4 regions of the Paenibacillus sp. J31R122 genome follow, and region 1 is predicted to be linked to each of the others. Evidence: riboswitches for the same ligand, from Rfam matches in the RefSeq annotation. Region 1 holds a riboswitch; each other region holds the start of a gene.
The links. A riboswitch is a leader RNA that binds a small molecule or an ion and turns the genes downstream of it on or off. The one in region 1 is predicted to bind cyclic di-AMP.
Positions count from the first base shown of each region.

Region 2: linked by a shared signal. The riboswitch ahead of AC0YN7_RS25530 (C40 family peptidase) and the one ahead of AC0YN7_RS11285 (hypothetical protein) in region 1 are both predicted to bind cyclic di-AMP.
Region 3: linked by a shared signal. The riboswitch ahead of AC0YN7_RS18975 (hypothetical protein) and the one ahead of AC0YN7_RS11285 (hypothetical protein) in region 1 are both predicted to bind cyclic di-AMP.
Region 4: linked by a shared signal. The riboswitch ahead of AC0YN7_RS27575 (C40 family peptidase) and the one ahead of AC0YN7_RS11285 (hypothetical protein) in region 1 are both predicted to bind cyclic di-AMP.

Region 1 is NZ_JBWDNM010000005.1:347,630-353,738, reverse strand. Features, by position in the region: gene AC0YN7_RS11295 (ABC transporter substrate-binding protein/permease) at 1-1,143, shown strand, start outside; gene AC0YN7_RS11290 (amino acid ABC transporter ATP-binding protein) at 1,136-1,858, shown strand; gene AC0YN7_RS11285 (hypothetical protein) at 2,413-2,880, opposite strand; cyclic di-AMP (ydaO/yuaA leader) riboswitch at 2,991-3,166, opposite strand; cyclic di-AMP (ydaO/yuaA leader) riboswitch at 3,521-3,721, shown strand; cyclic di-AMP (ydaO/yuaA leader) riboswitch at 3,850-4,042, shown strand; gene AC0YN7_RS11280 (hypothetical protein) at 4,164-4,571, shown strand; gene AC0YN7_RS11275 (potassium-transporting ATPase subunit F) at 4,717-4,794, shown strand; gene kdpA (potassium-transporting ATPase subunit KdpA) at 4,836-6,109, shown strand, end outside.
Region 2 is NZ_JBWDNM010000019.1:40,707-46,815, forward strand. Features, by position in the region: gene AC0YN7_RS25500 (extracellular solute-binding protein) at 1-621, opposite strand, end outside; gene AC0YN7_RS25505 (DinB family protein) at 954-1,685, shown strand; gene AC0YN7_RS25510 (hypothetical protein) at 1,811-2,023, opposite strand; gene AC0YN7_RS25515 (helix-turn-helix transcriptional regulator) at 2,093-2,293, opposite strand; gene AC0YN7_RS25520 (DUF2178 domain-containing protein) at 2,307-2,732, opposite strand; gene AC0YN7_RS25525 (hypothetical protein) at 2,901-3,311, shown strand; gene AC0YN7_RS25530 (C40 family peptidase) at 3,386-3,862, opposite strand; cyclic di-AMP (ydaO/yuaA leader) riboswitch at 3,867-3,998, opposite strand; gene AC0YN7_RS25535 (S-layer homology domain-containing protein) at 4,216-5,277, shown strand; gene AC0YN7_RS25540 (hypothetical protein) at 5,563-5,730, opposite strand; gene AC0YN7_RS25545 (DinB family protein) at 5,943-6,109, opposite strand, start outside.
Region 3 is NZ_JBWDNM010000011.1:156,412-162,520, forward strand. Features, by position in the region: gene AC0YN7_RS18955 (hypothetical protein) at 1-763, opposite strand, end outside; gene AC0YN7_RS18960 (GTP cyclohydrolase II) at 911-1,657, opposite strand; gene AC0YN7_RS18965 (DODA-type extradiol aromatic ring-opening family dioxygenase) at 1,688-2,452, opposite strand; gene AC0YN7_RS18970 (winged helix-turn-helix transcriptional regulator) at 2,601-2,933, shown strand; cyclic di-AMP (ydaO/yuaA leader) riboswitch at 3,019-3,181, shown strand; gene AC0YN7_RS18975 (hypothetical protein) at 3,187-3,612, shown strand; gene metE (5-methyltetrahydropteroyltriglutamate--homocysteine S-methyltransferase) at 3,723-6,020, opposite strand.
Region 4 is NZ_JBWDNM010000024.1:32,414-38,522, reverse strand. Features, by position in the region: gene AC0YN7_RS27580 (cryptochrome/photolyase family protein) at 1-514, opposite strand, end outside; gene AC0YN7_RS27575 (C40 family peptidase) at 672-1,148, opposite strand; cyclic di-AMP (ydaO/yuaA leader) riboswitch at 1,152-1,302, opposite strand; gene AC0YN7_RS27570 (hypothetical protein) at 1,655-2,464, opposite strand; gene AC0YN7_RS27565 (M1 family metallopeptidase) at 2,492-4,507, opposite strand; gene AC0YN7_RS27560 (YwhD family protein) at 4,613-5,137, shown strand.

The DNA.
Region 1 (6,109 bases):
TCCGCTACAGAAGAACGAAAGGCGAGCGTTGATTTTTCCACTACTTATTACGCGGCCCGCAACACAATTGTTTCCAAAAAGTCTGCTCCGATTGAAACAGCTGAGTCGCTGGCTGGGAAACAGGTTGGCGTTCAGCTTGGTTCTGTACAGGATCTCCTCGCAGAAACAATTGAAGGGGCGCAGCTCAAGAAGCTGAATAAAATTCCAGATCTAATTCTGGAGCTCAAGTCAAACCGTATTGATGCTGCCATCGTGGAGGATGCTGTCGCTGTCGAAATGACTAATGCAAACCCTGATTTGGTCATGAACTTCCTTCCAGCCGATTCGGCTGAGAATGGCTATGCTATAGCTTTTCCGAAAGACTCAGCACTAACAGCTGCTTTTAACGGCGTGCTCTCGGAGATGTCCGATAACGGAAAGCTGGAGGAAATCATACAAAAGTGGTTTTCAGCAGAGAAGAAGCCATCCGATAAGCTGCTTAATCTGAATATTGACTTCAGCGTACTGCAGGGCTATATCCCTTATATTCTAAAAGGTATTAATGTAACACTGCTCTTTACGCTTGTCTCAGCGATTTTCGGATTTATTTGGGGTTCGATATTATCACTATTCAAAATATCCGGCATTAAGCCGCTCGAGTGGTTCGCTACGGCTTATACATCCGTATTCCGCGGCACACCGCTGTTAGTGCAGCTCACAATCATCTATTACGCGACTCCACAGCTATTCAACTATGATATACCTGCCTTGATGGCGGCCGGGCTCGCATTCGGTCTAAACTCTGCTGCTTATTTGTCCGAGACAATTCGCGGCGGTATTATGGCGGTTGATAAAGGGCAGCGCGAGGCGGCTATCGCACTCGGCATCCCATATCGCACGATGATGATCCGTATCATCTTCCCGCAGGCTTTGCGCAATATTTTGCCTGCACTCGTAAACGAATGCGTTGCATTGCTGAAGGAATCATCGCTCGTATCCGTCATCGGTGTATCCGATTTATTACGGCGCGCAAATGTCGTGCAGTCCATCGAGTTCCGTGCATTAGAGGTGCTCTTGTTTATCGGCGCGATTTATTACGTGCTCGTTCTCATTTTAACTTCGTTTGCCCGTAAGCTCGAAAGGAGGCTGCGCCGCAGTGATTAATGTAAAGGATTTAACTATAACATTCGGGAAAAATCAGGTTTTAAAAGGAATTTCTACGTCGATTGAGCGCGGTGAGGTGGTGGCGTTGATCGGGCCATCCGGTTCAGGAAAATCCACCTTCCTTCGCTGCTTAAATAGGCTTGAGACGCCAACTTCAGGATCTATTACTATTGCCGGTGCTTCGATAACCGATCCAAAAGCGGATATCGCCGGTGTACGTCAGCATATCGGTATGGTATTTCAGCATTTTCACTTGTTCCCGCATATGACCGTAATCGATAATATTACTTTCGCTCCAATGAAGGTTAAAGGCGTGTCGCTTGAGCAGGCTCGCCTGAAGGCAAAGGAGCTGCTCGAAAGTGTCGGCCTATCGGATAAAGCGGATAGCTTTCCGTCCCGCTTGTCAGGCGGTCAGAAGCAGCGTGTCGCTATCGCCCGCAGCCTTGCGATGGAGCCAGACATTATGCTGTTCGATGAGCCTACTTCAGCGCTCGACCCGGAAATGGTCAAAGAGGTGCTGAATGTCATCCGCGGTCTTGCGGACAGCGGCATGACTATGCTCATCGTAACCCACGAGATGAAGTTCGCAAGAGAGGCAGCGGACACGATCTATTTCCTCGACGACGGCAAGCTTGTCGAGCGTACGAAACCAGAGCAATTTTTCACTAACCCGCAAAGCGAACGCGCCAAGAGATTTCTGGAGCAGGTCCTGTAAGAATCGTTAGCGAAAATATAGCATTAAAATGTTTTCTAAAATGAACATCATTATGGACACAGCTTTATTTCATTGAACAAAAAAATTCAGCTCCATCATACAAAACAAATAGTGAGGTAAATCTCATTCACCATGAACCTAACTTCATGGCGAGTGAGGTTTGCCTCACTATTTCATTTTCAAGCCCCTAACTCCAACCATTTAATGAGGTTTCACTCACACATTAGTGAGTTTCCCTCACTAGTCGAAGCCCGCTCCTCGGTTCACTCGCCTTACACTTTAGAATCTGAGACTAATTTGACTCATTTTCTAATAAAGCCCTAATTAGTTCACTAAAGTGAATAGCCAGGTGTGCGTTCACTACCTCTTCCTACCTTACTCCTTACAGATCCTCTACCATAATTGTTGTCCGCCTCTTGAATAAGCCAATATCGGTACTTCAGCTAAAGACCTTGCCTTAAACCCGGGGTCGCAAAACTTTATTCGCTCCTTGCGCAAACAAGAGGGGCTTTCATTTGGGCAGTATCGCGTGAAAACGAGAATAAGCTAGTCTTTTAGAAAGCATAATAGGACTGCGAAAGATGAATTAAATAGGATCGATCCAGCATCTCATCATCTATAATAGGTTCATGAAATACGGTTCGCCTGTACAGGTTATCAGCTAAGTCTGACAAGGCAGATTTAACAAGATCGGTTCTATCCTGCCCCCATGCCTCAGCGTGAGATTGTACAAACACAAGCGCATCCGGTACGGAGAGGCCCTTGAGATGGTTGAAAACGGATGCCCATTGGACCAAATCCGAATATTTCTTCTCACATGGAAGTATATATTCACCCCAGCCATTAATGCTGCCGCTGGCGATTTTCAATAGTCCGCAATTGCTTCCGCCATTGATTTCGGGCATCTGTTTCTCGATCGTCCTGCAGTCAAACCGATAGATTTCCATTAAGCCAACTCTACAGTTCTTCAAGTAGTCACTATGTATAGCAGGCAGAGGTTTAGTGATATTCAATGCTGCCACTCTTCTTTCTCCATTAATTTGATATAAAATAGCACGCAAAGAAGCCCCTGAGCAGAGAAACTCTGCACACGGGCTTCTCTCGCATCATCATGCAAAGAAAGTACGGGTAGCGGTTCTCTCACAATACGCTTACGAGGTTAGCTGACGGATTCGGGCTTGCGAGCGCCCTACCTGCTACATGCTTTCAGCATGCCTTACAGGATTCACCCCATGAAGGATTCTAACTTACGAATACCTTCGTTTGGATCCCCCGCATCCCTATTCGGGATTTATGCGTTTCGGATAAGCAACTGCCTATCCTAATTTGATTCGGTATAGTATTGAACTGAATATTACTCCGGTAGTATAAAAATGTAAACTGTAATTTGAGCATTTTTTGCTTATTATTTGATCAATTTAGTCAATGAAAGCGTATTAATCCACATCATGCCCTTATTATCTACCACAATGCTTCTCCAAGCTGACTATTTTGCGATATGCGAGAGATACCGAGATAATAGCAGCTACAAGGAGCATATAAGGGTTGTGATAGTTATAAGATCCATCTGAATACCGTTTATTGTCAAATTTGAATCTTGGTGATTCTTTACAGGAATTTTTGTCAGGCGTATGATTCATCTCAGGATTCATACAACGATTCCTTGTTAGAACGCTTAATTTCCATTTAGGAAAACGGGGGAACCACATGAAAGTGTTGCACAGACGGTGTGAGAGCTGTTCTGGTGTGATGCTTGGGGTGAATCCCGGTCTCTGGAACGCATATCGTTCCCCAAGACTGGGTAGGGCGACTCTCACCGCCCGAATCCGTCAGCTAACCTCGTAAGCGTGGTATAGGCAGCAGCCATAAATGAGATTCATTTGGCAAGTGCTGCTTTGGAGAGAGAGGATGATGAGGCTTGTAATCGGAAGCTACGACCACAGGGCGTAAGGGCTGTGGTTTCTTAAAATATAGAAAATACGTTTCACCATGCATCTTAATCGCTGAATCCTTGAGCAAAGGAACGGGGGAACCAACAGCAGCCATGATACTTGAAGTCCTTAATAGGGACAATGTATCTGGCGCATGGGGTGAATCCTATGTGCAAGCTACTTGCGCATAGGTAGGGCGACTCTCACGCCCGAATCCGACAGCTAACCTCGCAAGCGTATCGAGAGAGGCAACGACTATCGTGCGAAAGACACGGGTTTATTTCCTGTGCCTTCAGAAGCCGCGAGAAGAGTTCCTCTTCTTGCAGGCTTCTTTTTTGTTGTCTTCTCTTCAATTAATCAGGAGGAGAATCGAAATGAAAGATCCAGAATGCATTCTTGTATCCGCACCGAACAACACAGGGGAAGGCTTCATTCGTCACCTAATTACTCAAGGTTTTCCTATCGCCGCTATCGCGAACAACTCAGAAGAAAAGCGAAGAATGGAATTACTTGGGGTGAAGCACATCCTAATAGTAGATACGAAAGATATAAATACTTGGGCTATACCGGATTTTTCTGTAGGTAAAGTATTCCTATTCGAAAGAAGCTTTACCCTTTGCTGCCGATATATTCAGATCTGTCGGAAATGGACGGCTAAGCCGATTTACGTCATCACACACACGAATAACCCGCGCATGATCTATAAAGCTGTGGGAGCGAATTATATCATCCATACCACTAGCAGCGAGGTCTCGTTTCTAGGTAGAACGCTTATCGAATAATCGGATTTAATAATTAAAAATACGGGGAGTGAACGTACATGTTAGATGTGTACATGGTATTGATTCTAGCCGCGACCTTTGGGTTATTTTCCGCATTTTTATTTTGGTGCGAACGCGTTATTCAGGATGCGGGAGGCGAACGAAAATGATCATCGTCTACATTTTTACGGTGTTTATCTTTGTATACCTGGGTTACGCCTTAATAAATCCGGAGAAATTTTAGTCTAATTTTCAACAAAGCTCTCTGAGGAGGATATGTAAAACATGGGCATTTTTCAAATTGCTATCGTTATTATCATATTGGTGCTGCTCGTTAAACCTTTGGGCACCTATTTGTTTCATGTATTCTCAAACGAAGAAAACCGGACGGATAAGTGGTTCTCCTTTGCGGAACGCCCCATTTACTGGCTGCTCGGTTTGAAAGAACGCAAAGGCATGACCTGGAAGGTTTACGCGCTTAGCTTTATCATTACGAACATCGTGCTCGTTGCCTTGGGTTATTTGATATTACGGATGCAGAAGTTTTTGCCTCTTAATCCGAACGGCATCGACAACATGGAACAAACGTTGTCATTCAATACGATTATCAGCTTTATGACCAATACGAACCTTCAACATTACAGCGGAGAAACCGGCTTGTCCTACTTCTCGCAAATGGCTGTCATTACAATGCTGATGTTTACCTCCGCCGCAACAGGCTTATGTGTCGCTATTGCATTCATAAGGGCGATTACGAGCAAGGGCGGAACGATAGGAAATTTCTTTCAAGACTTTGTAAAAGCGCATGTTCGCGTATTTTTACCGCTTGCTTTCATCGTCATGTTAGCGCTTGTGGCGCTTCAGGTTCCGCAAACGCTCGATTCTACATTAAAGGTAACGACCTTGGAAGGTGCTGAGCAGCAAATTGCGATCGGTCCGGTCGCTTCTCTGGAATCTATTAAGCATCTCGGAACGAACGGCGGAGGTTTTTTTGGAGTGAACTCCGCTCATCCATTTGAAAATCCGAATCCACTTACTAACGTGATCCATATTTTATCGATGTGGTGCTTATCGGCCGCACTGCCGTATACGTTCGGATTATTTGCCAAAAACCGCAAGCAGGGCTGGGTTATTTTCTCGGCTATGTTGATTTTGTTTCTTGTATTCTTATCTCTCAATTATTTCTCTGAGACAAAAGGTAGCCCTGTTATGAACGAGCTTGGTATTGATGCCTCCCAGGGCAGCATGGAGGGTAAAGAGGTTCGTTTCGGTATTGCTCAATCTAGTCTATTCACAACCGTAACCACAGCAGCGACAACAGGAAGTGTCAACAATATGCATGATACGCAGACGCCGCTTGGCAGCATTACACCTCTAGCACTAATGATGCTGAACAATGTTTTCGGAGGCAAGGGTGTTGGACTGATTAACATGCTGATGTACGCGGTTCTGGCCGTATTCCTTGCCGGTTTAATGGTCGGAAGGACACCGGAATTTCTCGGAAGGAAGATCGAAGCTCGCGAAATGAAACTGATCGCGATTGTCATTTTGGTCCATCC
Region 2 (6,109 bases), on a different contig from region 1:
CGATTCATAGGTAATCCAGGCGTCCAGGCTCGAATTCGCTTTCCATTGTTCAATGGCCTCGGCACTCGACTTTACAGAAAGGTTAATATTTTGGTAAATGCCTTCGATCAGCCCTTTTCTGCCTGCCAGGTCCTCCCACAGGCCAAGCTGGCCAGCCCCATTCACATCGAGTATTTTTACCCCTTTTTTCGTTAAATCCTCCAAGCTTTCAATCTTCTTAGGATTTCCTTTCCTCACCAATATTCCTGCAGCACGCGGGTAAAGCTCCGTTCGTGATTTAGTGTCGATCATTTCGGGGTGGTTAAAGATAAAGTCCTGCAGCATATACTCGGAGCCACCGAAAATAATATCTGCATCTTGCTTTGCTTGGCCGATCCATTTGCCCTCTGGTCCGGCTGTTACTTCCACCTTGATTCCCGTTTCAACTGAAAAATGTTCAGCAGCTTCCTTGATCGGTCCAAGTGGTCCGCCCGGTCCGTACACCCGGATGACATGACCACCTTGGCTGGAATTTGGTATCGCCTGGGACGCAGTCGTACGGTCCATTTTTGCATAGGCTGACAATCCGGTAGCAGTAATGACAAAGAGCAGTAGAGCTGATAGAAACACGGTCTTCTTCATAATTTTTCCTCCATTTTATACGTGATTTTTATCTGTGCTTTTTAAGGAAACGAAGGGAGGCTATAAACGGTTTGATTATAATTGCAAAATGGTTAGAAAGTTTCATACACTATTGAAAATTAGTCTGGTGAAAAATAAATCAAGGTACCTTCGTAGGTAATCAACTTGTTGAGGGAGTACTAAGTACTTCACCATCCCACGGGTCTAAGCCCTTACATTCCTTCTGGACAGCAAGGAATATGAAAACATAGCGTCGAATAAGAAAAATATGTTAGTTTCTTGGCAGATTACTGTCCCAATGCTTCCCAACTTTTTAATTGGAGCTGATTTCAATGGATATGGAACAACGAAGGACTTGGAATGAAAACCATAAGATGTTAACTGAAATCATATTAAATCCAAATGAACATGTTCGAGCGATTGAACTATTTCTCAATCATCACGCTTTGTTATACTCATCAAAGATGAGTAATGATTGCATCAATACATTGGAGGATTACGTTTTGGAAAGTCTGGAGGAAAGTACATTAAGGAAGTATCCAGTAAATGCTTCAGATACAACAAATTCAATCGTATGGCATCTCTGGCATATTGCAAGAGTCGAGGACATGACGATTAATATTTTAGTTGCAGACAGTCAGCAGGTGCTTCATTCTGATAATTGGCTACAAAAAATGAACATCAAATTTCCCCATAGCGGAAACAGCATGAGTGATGACAATATCGCAGAACTAAGTTCACTTATTAATATTGATGCACTATTAGAATATAGAATAGCTGTGGGAAAACAAACACGACAAATAATTTCGTCACTGCAACCAGGCGAGTTCAGAGATAAAGTTCAAGATTGTAGAATCAAAAGGTTGTTTGATGAAAATGCTATTCTTCAAGAAGCAAGTGGTATTGCTGAATATTGGAGCAAGAAGACTATTGCGGGACTTGTGTTAATGCCAGCAACAAGACATAATTTTTTACATTTGAACAAATGTGCCCGTATAAAGAATAAGTTGCAAACGGAAATGAAAAAATTAAACCGACAAACTAAACAAACGGCAACACAATAGCCCCAATTTACCGCCTTTTGGATAAGGCGGTTTTCATTTTGTCATTAATCAACAATGTTAATTAACAAAGCCTAAAAATAAAAAAGCCACGATTTCCGCAGCTCCTTAAATATATATGTGTATAATTATTTAATGATAAAGGATACAATCCCTAAAATTATGCATAAAACCCCACTTAATAATTGTCCGATCCCTGAGGCTTGTCCATGTATTAGAAGATTAAATAAATTTTTTCTCTTCTGATTCTTTCCAACAAACGCTTCATCCGTTTTCATTCTATATATGCCCCATAATACTAAGACTACTCCAAATAGTATAAACAATAATTTTAATGCCATATTTTTGACCTCCATGATGTATGATTTCTATATTGAATTTTTCTCACTAATTATATTTTCGAACGATGATCAGTCATCTTCCTCAAATATAAAAACCTCTTCGATAGACAAATTAAAAACTGAAGATATTCGATAGGCTAGTAAAACAGATGGATTATATTGCTGTTTCTCTAAAGATATAATTGTTCTTGAAGAAACACTTACTTTATCAGCTAGTTCTTGTTGTTTGATACCACGTTCTATACGTAACTCCTTTATTCTATTTTTCATAGTCTACTCCTAATTAAAGAACATGATTATAATATTTTTTGGCTATTAAGTTCGTACTCGCACACAAAACTATAATCAGAAATAAAGCAATATTCGTTGGAATTGTAAGCCAATTTGAAAGAAACATCATCAGTATCGTCACCATCATTAGAATTCGCATGGTAAAGAGTGAAGCTTTTCCTTCGATGATATCATCTCTTTCGTCATATTCTTTGGACATCTCTCGATCCAACTGTTTTCTATTCGCCTTATATTTAACGTGAGAAGTTATAGCGAAAGCTAAAAGTCCTACTCCTACCAACAATATTGAAATCCCAGAAACAAATCCTTCTGTTGTATTAGCTATCGTGTTATTCCAAATGATTTCAAATAACCCCATGATGATAAGGGCTAATGAGCATAAATAAAGCTCTGTAAATCTATTTTTCAAGCAAGTCACCCCTAACATCTCGCAATATGAAGTTTACTTCACGTGAAGTTAACTTCATATTAACCAGTCTTGATGGAGTAGTCAATAGTTAGTTTTTGTTATGCAATGGCTTCCCTTCCTTACTTATCCTTAAATACCATTTATTATAAGGATAAGTAGAGATAAGAGGTGAGGCTGATGAATGCAAAGGAAGCGTCGATGATGCTAGGAGTTCACTATAAGACAATCCTGAACATGATAAATGACGGTCGTTTGGCAGCTACGAAAACCGATTCTGGGGATTGGGAAATTAGTGAAAGTAATCTTGCGGCTAGAGAGCAGCGTATCGAGGATAAAGAGTTTTCGGCAATCTACACACATATGGCCGTCCAGATGATCGAGAAAGAGCACGGCCGAACCGTCAAAGCCGCTCGAGAGGATCTGATCTTTATAGCGCGATCGATAGTCAAATACGCTGAAAGTCCGAACGAGTTTAACCAACAGGTAAAGCGTCTTGAAAAAGCACTAGATGCTTACAAGGCAGCTGAAGCTTTCATATATACAGTTGAGTCGATTCGAAAGCAATTGGACGTAGAAGGTCAAAGGTAGTTCTTAGAACGATTTTTAAATTATTTAATATACAAAAAAACAAGCCTACAATATGCATGCAGGCTTGTTCTCTTCTAATCTTTATGATCTTTACTAGTCATTTCGGAATAGGCATCCTCAGATATTACACGACGAGCTGTAACATATCTTTTTTCGTAATAGTTTTCGGAGAGTTTGCTAATCCGGACACCTTTACTGCTTGAAGAGTGAGCAAATTGTCCGTTTCCTATAAATATACCCGCATGAGAAACACCTTTGCCATCCGTATTAAAAAACACAAGATCGCCAGGTTTTAAATCTTCTTGATCTACTTTTATTCCTTCCTCAGATTGTGCTTTTGAGGTTCTAGGAAGATCAACATCATACTGATTGAATATGTACAATATGAATCCCGAACAATCAAACCCTTTAACAGTTGTTCCGCCCCACTTATAAGGGGTTCCGACCACTTTATCAACTGCATGTTTGATATCCATTCCATTTGCGAAAGCGCTCCCCGCAAAGGTAAAACACATAACACTCAATAACAATGATGCCACAATTTTCTTCACAACTTGGTTCTCCCTTCGATGCCTACGAGGTTAGCTAAGGGTTCGGAAGAAGGTTTCCCTATAATCATTGAACAATCGATTAATTCACCCGAGTGGATCCCCCGTTTCCTAAAAAGGAATTAGGCAAAATACAATTATTTTTCTTACGTTTCTATTATTTTTCTTACGGTTTTATAAATTTCTATTTTTTTCTTACTAATCCTTCTTTATAAACATTAGAAAAATCTAATATCCACAATATGTATTTAAGCTTGAGTCCCCTAGTACTTACCCATAATTTCCAACTTGAATAAACTATTATATTTTGATATTCTCGTAGAGAAAATTTTTTCAACCAAGAGAGGAACACCAAAATGAAAAACCTTTATTTTCGCAGCTCGATCTTCTTACTTTTATTTATGCTTCTGATTTATCCTCTTCATTCTGTACAAGTGAAAGCGGCCGAGATCGCTCCTTTGGAAAACTACTTTCCGGCAGACATTGATGAACACTGGGCTTATTACGAGCTGGACAATTTTGTGAACGCAGATTTGTTACGGGGTTATGTGGATCAAGAAGGAATTGTAACGCTAAAGCCAAACCATTCCATAAGCCGCGCGGAGTTTGTTTCGATTTTGGTTCGCGCATTAGGTTTGACAAGCGATGTGCCTGGAACGACTTTCACTGACGTCGAGCAAGGAAAATGGTACTCCGATTCGATTCGCATTGCCAGCTCCTTAGGTATCGTTAACGGGATTAGTGAAACAAAATTTGGTCCAAATCAACTTATTAAACGCGGCGAGATCGCTACAATGGTTGTTAGAGCCTTTTCTTCATCTGTACAATTTGAAGGAGAAATGAAGCAATTTAAAGATGTACCCGAATATTACGCTAAACCATCTATTATAAAGGCAAGTCAAGCTGGTATTGTACGAGGAGCCACTGAAACGGAATTCAAGCCTTTCGCCAATGCGAAACGTGCTGAAGCTGTTGTCATGTTGCAGCGTGCGTTAGATTTGCAAAATAGCGCATTACCTGAAGATGGTCTACTCACAACTGCAGTTTTAGATTCAGAGGAAAAGGAAAATCAAGTAATCAAAGATAAAACATACGATCAATTTGATGATGTCTATGCGCAATTTTATACCGGTTATTATTTAGCGTTTAGCCATTCATATTCTGAAGAACTAATTTCCCTGGTAGACCAAGGTTATGAAATTGAAATGGAGAAAATCAGTGAACAAGTACTAACGGTCATTGATAAAACAGATCGATTCGCCGTGGTGGAGTCGACAGGCGGAAGCTACAAAGTAAAAACTACTAAAGCTAACGATCAAACCACAGAAACAGTAGCAACCGACGGTATTTACTTATTGAAGAAAATGAACGACAACAGCTGGAAAATCTACATGTACTACCAGGATGAGCAGCAATAAACGAGCTAAATCTTTTGATAGTTTTCCTATAAAAAAGGAGTATGAACTACTAACGTTCATACTCTTTTTTGTATCCTTCTACTTACGCAGAGATCTCAAATAAATAGACCTAGAAGCTGCTTGTAAGAATATAGTTTAAGATTGATTCCTTGCAAACTATTGGCCACCACATTGCCGGCGATTATGACTTCGCTAGCGATTTCGTACCAACAGTGGAAAACTCGGATGCCTTAGTGCAGCAGTTGTACGCCCACGCAGTGAAATCACCTTGAGATCGAAACCATTCTAACCAATGCTATTATAAATTTGAATCGCGATTTGAATGACATACTTATCTGTTTCCCCAACAGCTAAATAACTAAGTAATTCATATTCGTATGCATTACCAATAATGGTCAAATTATTATCAGCAATATACAATAACAAAAGAGGAAGGCTGCTGACATCATGCATCGGCAGCCTTCCTCATTAACAGAACATTTAACATCGAATAAGTTAGATAACGAAGGTGGCTTGGACCTTCCCTCGGTTGGACTTTCACCCACTAGATGATGCGTGCCTCTGTGCACGCTAGAAAATAAAAAAAGAGCTACCCGAAGGTAGCTCCTGCTGAGCTGCCGTAAGACAGCCTTCTTTCAACCGATCCAACGGATCGCACGTGCTTATTATTTCATTTGCATTTCTTTTGTCGGTCCCATCACACCCGGTACCGTCAAGCCCGCCTGACGAAGCAGAACCGTCATTTGACCGCGATGATGCGTTTGGTGGTCGATGAACTGGCGCAGGAACTTTCCGCGTGGCGTTAGCCCCATAAATCCGTTGATTTCTTCCG
Region 3 (6,109 bases), on a different contig from region 1:
TATACATTTCTATATAACGAGTCAAATATAAACTCTGAACAACCTCACGTTCCGGGGATTCTTTATATTCTTGTACGAAAGCTTCCGCCAAAAGCGCCCGCTCAGCTAGCTCATCCCAAGTAATAATTAATCCGCCATCGCTAGCTGTAGGCTCATCTGATTCGACAGCGCTTAACGAGATGAAATCATTCATTTGCTTGGAGACATAGTCTTTATAACGCTTCTGAAAGCTGTAATCAACAACTGGGAATATTGACCCTTCAACCATTTCAAGCTTGTAGCCTCCTTCGTAGGCTGTCCGCACAAGCTCTTTTACCCCTTCATCCTTGATGGTTTCAGCTGTGTCTTTGGTTATTGGCCATACTTCCTTAAGCAATACCGCCTGAACGCTCTGCGAAAAGAAAGCGCCCTGCTTCGCCTCCATATTTGCCGCGTAATACGTATGCAGCTCTCGAAGCATCATATCTGCTGTCCCCTGATCAGCCTCATTGATATGCCCATTAAGAAAGCTGACAATATCCACAGCATCGGCAGCAGACTCTAATACAGCCTTGAATTGTACGAGCAGTTCTTTCTGGGTATCCTTTTCCCCATCTGTTTCAGCAGCGTTTGTAGCTTCTGTTTGTGTTGTTGGTGTGTCTGTAATTTCCGGCTTGATTCCCTCATTATTACTGCAACCAGCCAAAGCAATGAGTGTGATCATTGAAAATAAAGCCGCCCGTTTTGTCCATTTGTTTTTCTTAGTATGACCATTTATTTGCATAATTCATTCCACTCCTTTGTCAACATTATCGCTATTACAATTGTTGCTCTCCTGTTATAGACGAGACATAAGCCGAAAATGTTCACATTAAAAAAACCGCCTTCTCGTTTACACGTGAAAAACGGTTTCCATAACTCCTAAATACTACTACTTAACGAGCGACTGCGGCTCTTGACCAAAATGTCCAGAACGATTCATTTTTGTTTGCAAATACTTCTCATTGTAGACGGAAGAATTGCCCCATAACGGAACTCTCGTCGCAACGTTCAAGCCAGCGGTCTTCATAGCCTCTACTTTGCGTGGATTGTTCGTAATAATTGATACAGGCAAAACGCGCAGTAGCTTTAATACGGCAATAGCTTCGTCATAATTACGCGCATCATCCGCAAAGCCGAGCTCGGTATTTGCATCCACGGTATCCATTCCATCCTCTTGCAATAAATAAGCGATTGCTTTGCTAAAAAGGCCGATTCCACGTCCTTCATGATTAGCCAAATAGAATAAAGCGCCTGTACCGTGTGCTGTAATCATCCGCATAGATTGCTTCAATTGAAAACCGCAATCACAACGTTCACTTCCAAAAATATCACCCGTATGACATATACTATGCATGCGAATCAGCGCATCTTCATTATTCTTAAAATCGCCGTATACGAGCACACTGGATTGCTGCATGTCTGCATAGGAGAAACGATTTAAGTCATTGACAAGCTCGTCAACCGATTGTTCTTCCCCCGCCTCCTTGCGCAGCCAGCTATACCAGTGGAACATTTTCGTTTCACCGTCTACATCGACAGGCAGATTAATAGGCCCGACAACATAAATGTCACCCTCTCCGCTTTCGATTCGTTTTATTTTTTCCTTCAATAGTGCTGAAATATTTGATTTTATCATCCTGTTCACCTGCTTTAGTTATATGAAATATTAAAATTGCAGCGATAAATAGCTAAGTGTACCAAACTCGTAGCTGCGATGAATGACTTTAGGTGCTTCCACAGCGTTGCCACTGCCCATTGCTATATATAAAGGTACAAAATGTTCGGCACGGGGTACTGCCATTTTAGCATGCGGCGCAAGTTTTTCATATTGGAAGAGAGATTTTAAATCCTGAACGTTCATTTTATCTACTAACCATTGGTCAAACTCAATAGCCCAACTCTCCGGCTCCTTCTGTCCCCATTTAACCGCGCGTAAATTATGAACCGTTACGCCGCTTCCAATCAGCAATATATTCAGTGAGCTTAAACTGCGCAATGCCTCGCCTATTCGGTACTGCTCCTCCACGGATCGGTATGGATTAACGGACACTTGCACTACGGGAACATCCGCCTTCGGAAACATATGCTTCAGCATTGTCCAAGAGCCATGGTCTAGTCCGCGTACTGTATCAAATGCAGTCGGTATTCCCTTATCGTTCAAGAGCTTTCCTACTAGAGCAGCAATCTTCGTCGACCCTTTTGCCGGATATTTCTGCTTATAAAGCTCATCAGGAAAACCATAAAAATCATAAATCGTTTCATATTCATCGTCCTTCGATGAAATGGTTACTTCTTCTGTTTCCCAATGCGCTGTAAATATAACGATCGCATCCGGCTGCAGCTTAGCACCCGTTTGTCGAAGAAATTGACTATATTCATTTTGCTCAACAGCCAGCATTGGTGAGCCGTGTGCTAAAAATAATGGATTCAAACGTTATACCTCCTTTTATTCACTTACTATTTGTAACTAATTATACTTTTATCACTTAGCATAGTCAAGTTATTAACATTACTGAGGTTTGCTTGTATAAATAAGTTATTGAGGTTATAATTGAAGGAATCTAAAAGAGGTGATATGCATGGAACAGCAAAACCTTTGTCCCCGTTTCCAGAAGGGAATGGATCTTATTAGCAAACGTTGGACCGGCTTAATCATATATCAATTATTAGCTGGACCGCAGCGTTTCAGTGCTGTACAGTCCGCATTGCCAATTAGCGGCAGACTATTATCGGAGCGCTTCAAGGAGCTAGAGAGTGAAGGTATCGTCGATAGACTGGTTTATCCGGAAATACCCGTTCTCATTGAATACTCATTAACGGAAAAAGGCCGCGCGCTTGAGCCGATTATTCGCGAAATTCAAGTTTGGTCTCAGGATTGGATAGCGCCAGTAACTGAATATGATATAAACTAATTCCACTCAAACAAACCAAGCCGTCTACGGTTTGGTTTGTCTAAAGGTTTACAAACGGTGAAAACCGTTTTAAAATATAGGAACAAACAAAAAAACGCTGAATTTTTCAATTGAAAAAGCGGGGGAACCAACGCGAATCTGTATTGTTACATTCGCAAGGGGTGAATCCGGGGACTTGTAACCCTGGTAGGGCATTCTCTCTAGCCCGAATCCGACAGCTAACCTCGTAAGCGGAAAGAGGAGAGGTTTATTTATGTTTTGTCAGTCTTCTAATCAAGCACCATTTTTCGCTGAACAGTCCCCTTCGTTAACGGTTTCTCGTATTGAGTTGTTCGTAATTCCCGCTCTCGCAATCGATTCCGCAGGATTTCGCGTGTGCCTTCGTTTAACAAGCAGCCAGGGTTATGGCTGGAGTGAGCTCTTTGTAAATGACAATGAGGATATGCTTGATTTGGATCGCTGTAGCGATCTGCTTGTTTCTTTCATTGGCAGCATCGATCTCTCTACTTTGAACGATTACCATTATGACAAGAATGATCAAGACGGTCGAATATTTGAATGTTTTACAGATGCGGTCAATCATATTGTCGCTCTATCCACCGATTCAGCTCAATTCATTAATGAGTCAGAGGAATTTGTTTTGAGACAGCGGGCTGTTCATTATGTATCTTTGAATTGACTGAAGATTTCGTCAAAATGACCACTCAGGTCCTTTGGTTCATGCTGAACCAAAGTCGTCCCGAGTGGTTTTTTTGGTGGCGTTCTTTACGGCAAAAGCAATCGTTGAAGCTATACTTGGACAGCACTCTCTCTTACATGGTGAGTAGCCAGCATCATGTTACGTAACGATGCAACAGTCTCTTCCATTCCTCTTGTCTTCAAGCCGCAGTCTGGGTTGATCCAGAAGAGGGCAGGATCGAGCACCTTAAGCGCGCGGTTAATCATGCTAACCATCTCTTCAACGGACGGTACGCGTGGGCTATGAATGTCGTATACGCCTAGTCCAATGCCTTGATCATACGTATTCTCCTCGAAGCTGTGAATTAATTCACCATGGCTGCGAGATGTTTCAATGGAGATAACGTCCGCATCAAGCGCTAAAATCGAATCGATAATGTCATGGAATTCGCAATAGCACATATGTGTATGAATTTGCGTTGTATCACGAACATCAGCTGTTGAAAGGCGAAATGCATGTACCCCCCATTTCAAGTAGGCGTCCCACTCACTGCGTTTAAGCGGCAGTCCTTCACGTAATGCCGGTTCATCGACTTGAATCATCTCGATACCCGCTGCTTCAAGCGCTTTTACTTCCTCAGACAAGGCCAGTGCAATTTGATAAGCTACTTGTTCGCGTGTCATGTCGTTACGAGGGAATGACCAGTTCAAAATCGTAATTGGTCCAGTCAGCATCCCTTTTACCGGCTTTGTTGTTAACGATTGCGCATACACGCTTTCCGTTACAGTCATTGGCTCTTTGAATACAACATCTCCGTAAATAACCGGAGGCTTCACGCAGCGTGATCCGTATGACTGTACCCAGCCGCTCTGCGTAAACGCGAACCCACCCAGCTTTTCCCCAAAAAATTCCACCATATCTGTACGTTCAAACTCACCGTGAACAAGGACATCGATGTTAAGCTCTTCTTGAATCTCAATCCAATGCTTAATTTTTTCGTTTATAAAGGAAGTGTAATCAGCTGAGCTTAGCTCGTTCTTTCTCCACTTCTGCCTTGCTTGACGAACATCCAGCGTTTGTGGAAAGCTGCCGATTGTCGTCGTCGGCAGAAATGGCAGCTGCCATTTTTGCTGCTGAAGCTTCTGTCTTACAGCGAAAGGCTTCTGCCTAGCAGAAGGATGCGCCGCGATCGCCTTTGCATCTACCGCTTTGCTATTGCGCGCTGGAGATGCTGACAAGTTGTGAATTATTTCTTTGTTCTGTTTCAGTACCTCAGCAAATGAGTTTGAAGCTGCAGCATTGACAGAATAAGCAGCAGCGCTCAGCCATACGATTTCATCCAACTTTTCTTCGGCAAATGCGAGCGCATCTCTTAATTCTGAAGGCAAGTTCGTTTCGTTTTTTGCTGAAACCGGAACATGAAGCAGGCTCGTTGACGATTGGATAATGAGGCGTTCTTTCGGTACGTATGAAGAAATTTTCTCAATCAATGCCAGCTTTTGCTCATAGTCCGAATGCCAAATGTTACGTCCGTCTACAAGACCGACTGCAAGCAGCTTATCTTGTGGGTAACCAAATTTCTCAAGAGCACTCAGGTTTGTTTCTAGGCCATGTACAAAATCAAGTCCGATCGCTTGAACGGGCAGTGATACAACAGCTTCATAATGCTCCACTGCATCAAAATAAGTTTGCAATATCAGCTTAAGACTAGGAGCTGCTGCATTAAGCTGCTTGTAGATTGATTTTACAAGCTTGATCTCATCCTCTGAAATAGATGTTACGAGAATTGGCTCATCGATTTGCACCCACTGCACACCTGCTTGCTCCAATTCTTGCAACATTTGAGCGTACAACGGTATGAATTGCTCTATCCATTCAGGCAGTTGCTTCGCATCATACCCTTTGGAAAGTTTAAGGAAAGTATATAGTCCAATGATGACCGGTTTACCTTCAATTCCTAGCTTTTGTTTCGCTTCAAGATACGCTGCAAGCGGGCGGTTCTCCGTCAAGACAGGTGTAGCTCCACTGAGTTCAGGAACAATATAGTGGTAGTTGGTATTAAACCATTTGGTCATTTCACAGGCTTGCGCCTCCTTAGATCCTCTAGCCATGGCATAGTAGGTTTTAATAGGAACAGGTCCTCCGGCATATTCAAACCGAGACGGGACAAGCCCAAACATTGTTGACGTATCAAGCATTTGATCATATAGCGTGAAGTCATTAACAGGAATTATAGAAATCCCTTTGTCCTTCTGCAGCTGAAGATTGTTCAACCGAATACCCTCCAGCGTTTCAAGAAATACAGCTTCCTCCAAATCCCCTTTCCAAAAAGACTCAAGCGCTTTTTTCCATTCACGATTTTCCCCAATTCGCGGATATCCAAGCACACTGCTTGTTAATTTATTCATTTATAATTCCTCCTAGATTGTTTTTGTAAAATGTAAAAAATTCTACGGTAGCCTAAGGCTGGTTTTGCGAAGCAAACTTGCTTTGTTTG
Region 4 (6,109 bases), on a different contig from region 1:
GTAGGGTTGTTATGCTCATTGGGGTGTAACATTGCAGCATATAGCTGCTCCACATTCGGTAGAATGGCGTAAATACTTTGTAGGGCTCAGAGCGTCTAGCGAACGTTGGAAAGCTCTCTAGGTCGGCAAGCGGCGCATCCTCGATAGCCACCCATCGGCGGCTGTGCTTTTGGGTGGCTAGGCGCATCCGCTCATCGCGGCTGCGCGCGTAAGGGGTATAGTCCGCATGCACGATAACCTCATCAATGGAATGCTGTTGTAGAAGCGACTCTACGATATCTACTGGATCACCGTATAGAACATGCAATTCTTTCTGGGCTTCAGAATAGCTGTGCAATAAAGAGGCGGTCTGACCAATGAAGTTGCGTCCACTATGGCTGGTGAGCCGACCGTCACTTGTTAGAACCGGATCTAATATAAGTAAATGGATGCCCATCGTATTCGTTTTAAGTAAATAATCAAAAGCGCGGAGATCAGAAACACGCAGGTCCTTGCGATGAATAAATAAATACATCACGTATAGCTCCTTTCAACACGACACGTTATAAGCTTATTCCACTTGTCCGCGAAATAGAAACAACAAAGCCGCATGTGGTTTGTCGATGAGGACAAACGACTGCGGCTTGGTTGTAAGAGCTTAGTGTAGCATCCTAGGCAACAAGGTGCTTATTTTATTCTTCGTCAGCAAACTTCTCGAAAGTTTCCATTGACATCACACGACGTGCTGTCACGAAACGCTTCTCATAATAGGAAGAGTTAAGTTTGTCTGTTACAACACCTCTGGATACAGAGGCGTGCGCAAACTTACCATCACCAATATAAATGCCAACATGGGAAATAGAGCCGTTATTGCCGCCAGACGTGTCGAAGAACACGAGATCTCCAGGGATTAGGTCTGATTTAGCGACCTTCTTGCCTGATTTTCCTTGGGATGCGGATGTGCGTGGAAGCTCAATGCCCATTTTATCGAACACATAGGTCGTAAAACCGGAGCAATCAAAGCCTCTCGACGTATTCCCGCCGCCCTTATACGGACTACCAATAACGTCATTGATATATCCGTCTAGCTTGGAGTCTGCGAAAACGCTTACTGACTGAAAAGTGAAGACGAGTACGAGACCCAAAAGTAATGCGGTAATCTTTTTCAATTGTAAAGCTCCTTCCAGTGCCGACGAGGTTAGCTGTGGGGTTCGGTTGAAGGTTCCCTATGATTCCTCAGACGCTGACCGAGTCAGAAGTCGGAATCAATTCACCCAAAGTGGTTCCCCCGTTTCCCATTAGGGAATTTGGCAGGTTTGTATTGCTCTGAAACAATTATTCGATTATTTTCATTGATCTCCTGCCTTTACAGATAAATTCTAATAATTCTCATGGAACATTTTAACTAAAAGGTTCGTATAAACATTTTTCATATGAAATAAACAGCATTCATTAGTGCTTTCTGACTAAAAAGGAATGACTTGATTTCTTTAATTATGTATGCATTTCTTAAAATATTCCGAATAACCTTTTTGCCATTATTCTGAGAGGACAAGATAAAAGAGCTGGAAAGCTCAATTGTACGCGGTTTTTCAAATGAAAGATTAGAAAATTTTCATACTAAAAAGCCTCTCAATCCACGCATCGGCGCAAAAAGGGAGGCTTCATTCACTAGTTATTTCGTTTGCAAGGAATCATATTGCGTTGCTATCGTCCATACCTTCATAAGCGTGCGTACTAGGTTATAGCCTTGATGCAGAATGAGCGCGAACAGTCCGGCCCAGATCAGAGATATACTTGTAATGACGATTCCAATTCCAGCACCGATCGCCCACATGATTAAGGAGACGGAGGCGTATGTAAGGAAGTTTTTAATGGAATGCCATAGGTAGCGGAATACACCATCGCCTGATACTGCTCCGAATTGCATCGCTAGAAAAAGCAGATGGAGCACAGTCGCCCACAGAATCCATAGTCCGGCACCAGGCAGTGTCGTTTGCAACAGATAAGGGACCGAGCCGCTTTGCATAAAGGAGTCTAAGGCGCGTGGCAGCAGCCACCATGCAGGAGCCAGCATAAGTATCGTTTCTGCCCAGTATAAGAGCAGAACAGGCTTCCAAGCCTTCTTGATGCCTTCAAGGAAGCGGGTGCTGCCATTATTTCTTGCCTGATGCAGAGAATAGAACAGTCCGGCATTGAACAAGGGTGTCAGCAGCATCCGAATGACGAACAAGCCGCCCAGCATCCATAGGTATGGAGAAATGAGATCGGTTTTAAATAGCTGAAACTGGGCTTCTGTCATGAAGAGATGAACGGCGTTATCAGATGGAGAAGCGCTGGGAAAGCGTCGTAATAGCGGCGCTATGACAGAATCAATAAAACGATATAGAAAGAACCCCCAAAGCAGTTGATAAAGAAACAGTAAAATAACGAGATAAAAATGTTTGACCGTCAGCGACCAGCCTTGCTTCATATATATCTTCATCTTTTATCGCTCCTTGAACCCATATACTTACCAGCCAAATGACCCAAGCAGCCCTTCAATCAATTTTGAAACGCCGAGGTTCCACCGGGTACGTGTTTCCTCAGGAAGCTGCGCTTGCATAAAGTTGTTGATCAGCTTGTTATCGAGTACATTTCTGTGTTCCGGATCGACAACGGCCCACTCGAGTGGAGCTGTGTGAACCTGTTTATATTGGATATTAGAATTTTCCGCGTTCCACTGCTTTGTCACCGTCATGCCATCCGTGAACTGCATAGTAATCGGAATTGGACCGTTCATGCCACCGTATTTCCTAATGAGAACAGTTGATTCATACATTTGTACGCCATCCTGTTTGACGGGTTTGACTTGTATCGCTTCTACGCCAAAATCGGCCATTTGGTTGTGGTAAACATATTGATTGAAGTAATCATGCCACTTCGTTTTCGTAACCTGTTCAACAACACGCTGGAAGTCTGCGGTTGAAGGATGCTTGAATTTATATTTTTGGAAATAAGTCCGTAAAACCCGCTGCATCAACGGTGCGCCTATTTGTTTTTCAATGCCGATAAGTACGAGCTTTGCTCTCATATAAACATTCTCAGCGTATTGATTGTGGCTGCCGTAAGACCAGGAGTATTGCTTAAGCGGAGCAGGATCGGTCATATAGCTCGCCTCGACTGGTAGGTTTGCTTCCACTCCATACGCGGTCTCCATCACTTTATCCTCGGCATAGGAGGTGAAGCCTTCATCGAGCCACGCTTCCTCAAATTCATTAGAGGCGATCATGCCGTACCAGTACTGGTGCCCAATTTCATGCACGACTGTACGCTCCAGATCGTATCCTGGATTGTCATTTTCTGCTGCGAATGCTGTTATGAACGTGGGATACTCCATACCTCCTGCCCCATTTGCTCCTTTTGGAGGAACAATAATAGAAAGTGTGCTGTAGGGGTATTCACCGTACCACTGCGCATATTTGGATAGAGCGGATTTGGCTGCATGCATATAACGGTCCTTAAGCTTGGCGTGCGAAGGATCTAGATAGAGCTTTATTCGTACACCCGGAATGCCCTTGTCAGAGTAAGCATCCTCTTCGTAGACGAAGTCCGGTGATGCCGCCCATGCGAAGTCATGAACATCATCTGCATAGAATTGGTAAATCTTTGTCTGATCCTTGATTTCAATTGGCTTTGTCTGAAAGCCGGTTGCGGCTACTGTGTATGTCTCAGGCACTTTAATGCGAACGCTGTAGATGCCAAAGTCGCTGTAAAATTCCGAATTGCCATGGTACTGATGGGCGTTCCAGCCCTCAGTTGTTCGACCGCGTGTGCCAACTGTTTCATATACAGCTAGCTTTGGAAACCATTGCCCTGCCATAGCGAAGTTTCCGGAATAGCCCATACGGGCGAATACTTTGGGCATCTCTACTTCGTAGTTCATACGAAGTGTAACCGATTTCCCTGGTGCAACAGGCTCCGGAAGGCGAAGCTTAGCTAAGGTGAAGTCATGTTCGTTTCCATCATCAGGTTGTACATAATACAGACGAGGTAGCAGACTCTCGCCTTCTAATGTTTCCAGTGTCATCAGGTTCATATAGCCGATACTATTGGCCGTTGCTTTATCCTGACGCAGCTTGCCGCCTGATTCCCGCATAAACGTCGTTTTATCCGAACGAAATGCATTAGGATACAGGTGGAAATAGAGCTCGGACACTGTTTTTTCGCCTGGATTAATCCAAGTTACGATTTGCTCGCCTGTTAAGTGCCGCGTATCGTCGCTTAGCTGTACGTTGATATGATACTCAACGACTCGCTTGCTAAGCGCTTGTGATTTAGGCGTCATGATCGTATTCGGTTCTTGCACGACAGGCTGCTTGGCCGATTTTTGAGCAGGCGCGGACGCGGAACTGGATTTGGCAGTAGGGGCAAAGGCGTATGTATATTGGGATTGCCAAGCATTCCCGAAACCGTTCTGCACAGATAGGCCGAGCAAGACGACTGCGAGTACTACTAGTAAAAATCTTTTGACATTGCGTGGAGTCATTGAACGTTTCCCTCCCGTTGACAAGCATCTAAAGCATGTATATGTTTGCTTTTCGATGATTATTAGCTAAAATATAATTAATGTATGGGGAAGGTGTGAATACGCATGATGGACGAACAAGAACAAGCGGCTCAGCCGGAAAAAAAGGAAAAGAAATCACTGTCGCTCAACGTTGTGAGCAGCAAAAAACATAAAGGCTTTGGAGCTGGAGCAATCGATTTGAGCGCAGTATCTTGTGTTATGATTGATGAAGGTGTCGCGTATATCGATGTAGGGGCTATGCACGCGAAAAGCAAAATTGAACGGGGCATCAAGTTTTCACCAAACAAAGAGGATACGCCAAATGGACGCCAGTGCTGGATCGTATGGGTCGCGGTCGATCGTAATGAGGAAGGCTCATACTATGCAGGTGCGACGGCGTGCGAAATGCTAATTGATACAGAAGCGCGTCGTGGGTGGAAAATTTTGCCTGACCACGTGAATAAACTCGATCAATCACTTAAGCGTCGTTATAATTTAACGGAGCTTGGCGATGTGGACAGAGCGGCGCTTCGCAAGCTGCTGGTTGAGCATAATCAGGAGTGGTGGGATCGTTCCCCGGCAGAGCTAAAGGACGCATTGAGCGTCTAAAGGAAGTTAAGGCAGCGGTGTAAGCTGATTGGGGTATAGAGGGAATGAATTAAGAAGAGATATGAAGCAAGTAAAAGAATAGAGGCGTAAGCCGATTAAGGGAGAAAACCTCATTTTCGCGAGATTAGTCTTGCGAGTGATGAGGTTTTTTACGTTTAAATAGAGGGAAATTATGTCCGGAGTAATATCATGAAAAAGCAAATTTGGGTTGGGATTGTTTTGTAATTAGAATTAAAATTAAGACAGATACAGATACAGATACAGATACAGATACAGATACAGATACAGACGCAGAGACTGGTACTGGGAAAGAACAAAGGATGAATACTGGGATTTTGATTAGGGTGCTTAGGCAATTGGAGAATTGGAGCACAGCAAACGAGATAAGCTTACGGACACGAGATCCGTTATTACACTTAACTGAGGGCTTATTTGATCCTTTTTGATCAAATAACGGATCTGATGTCCGTTAACATCCCCAAATAGGGCGGTTTATCACAAATAAGGTATCCTACCACGTACCATGCCTGCTTAGTTTCAATATATGAAATTAAGTGATCTAATCAAGGAAGATTGTATCATTTAGTGTCATTTGATGAACCTAATTGCTGGGTTAGCTCGACTAATGGGACTTTTTCTACGGATTAGCATTAAATACTGAAACTAATTAAGATCTATTCTGGCGATATTCGGATTTAGTTTCACGGCATGAACTTAGCTTAGAGTGCCAGCACGTGTTACCCCACTTCGCGATGGGAGCTGCGTGCGGTGCAGAAATCCCTATTAACTAGGATAGTTAGTGGTTTAACTGATTTAATTACTAAATGATAAACTGATTGATTAGCTAACGATCTAACCGATGCGCTAACAAGTGGGCTAACCAATTATTTAATTACTAGGCTAACTAATTAGACAGTCTAATGACCCACCTAATGTCCTAACGCGTCTTATCTAATATCCTATCTACTGTCT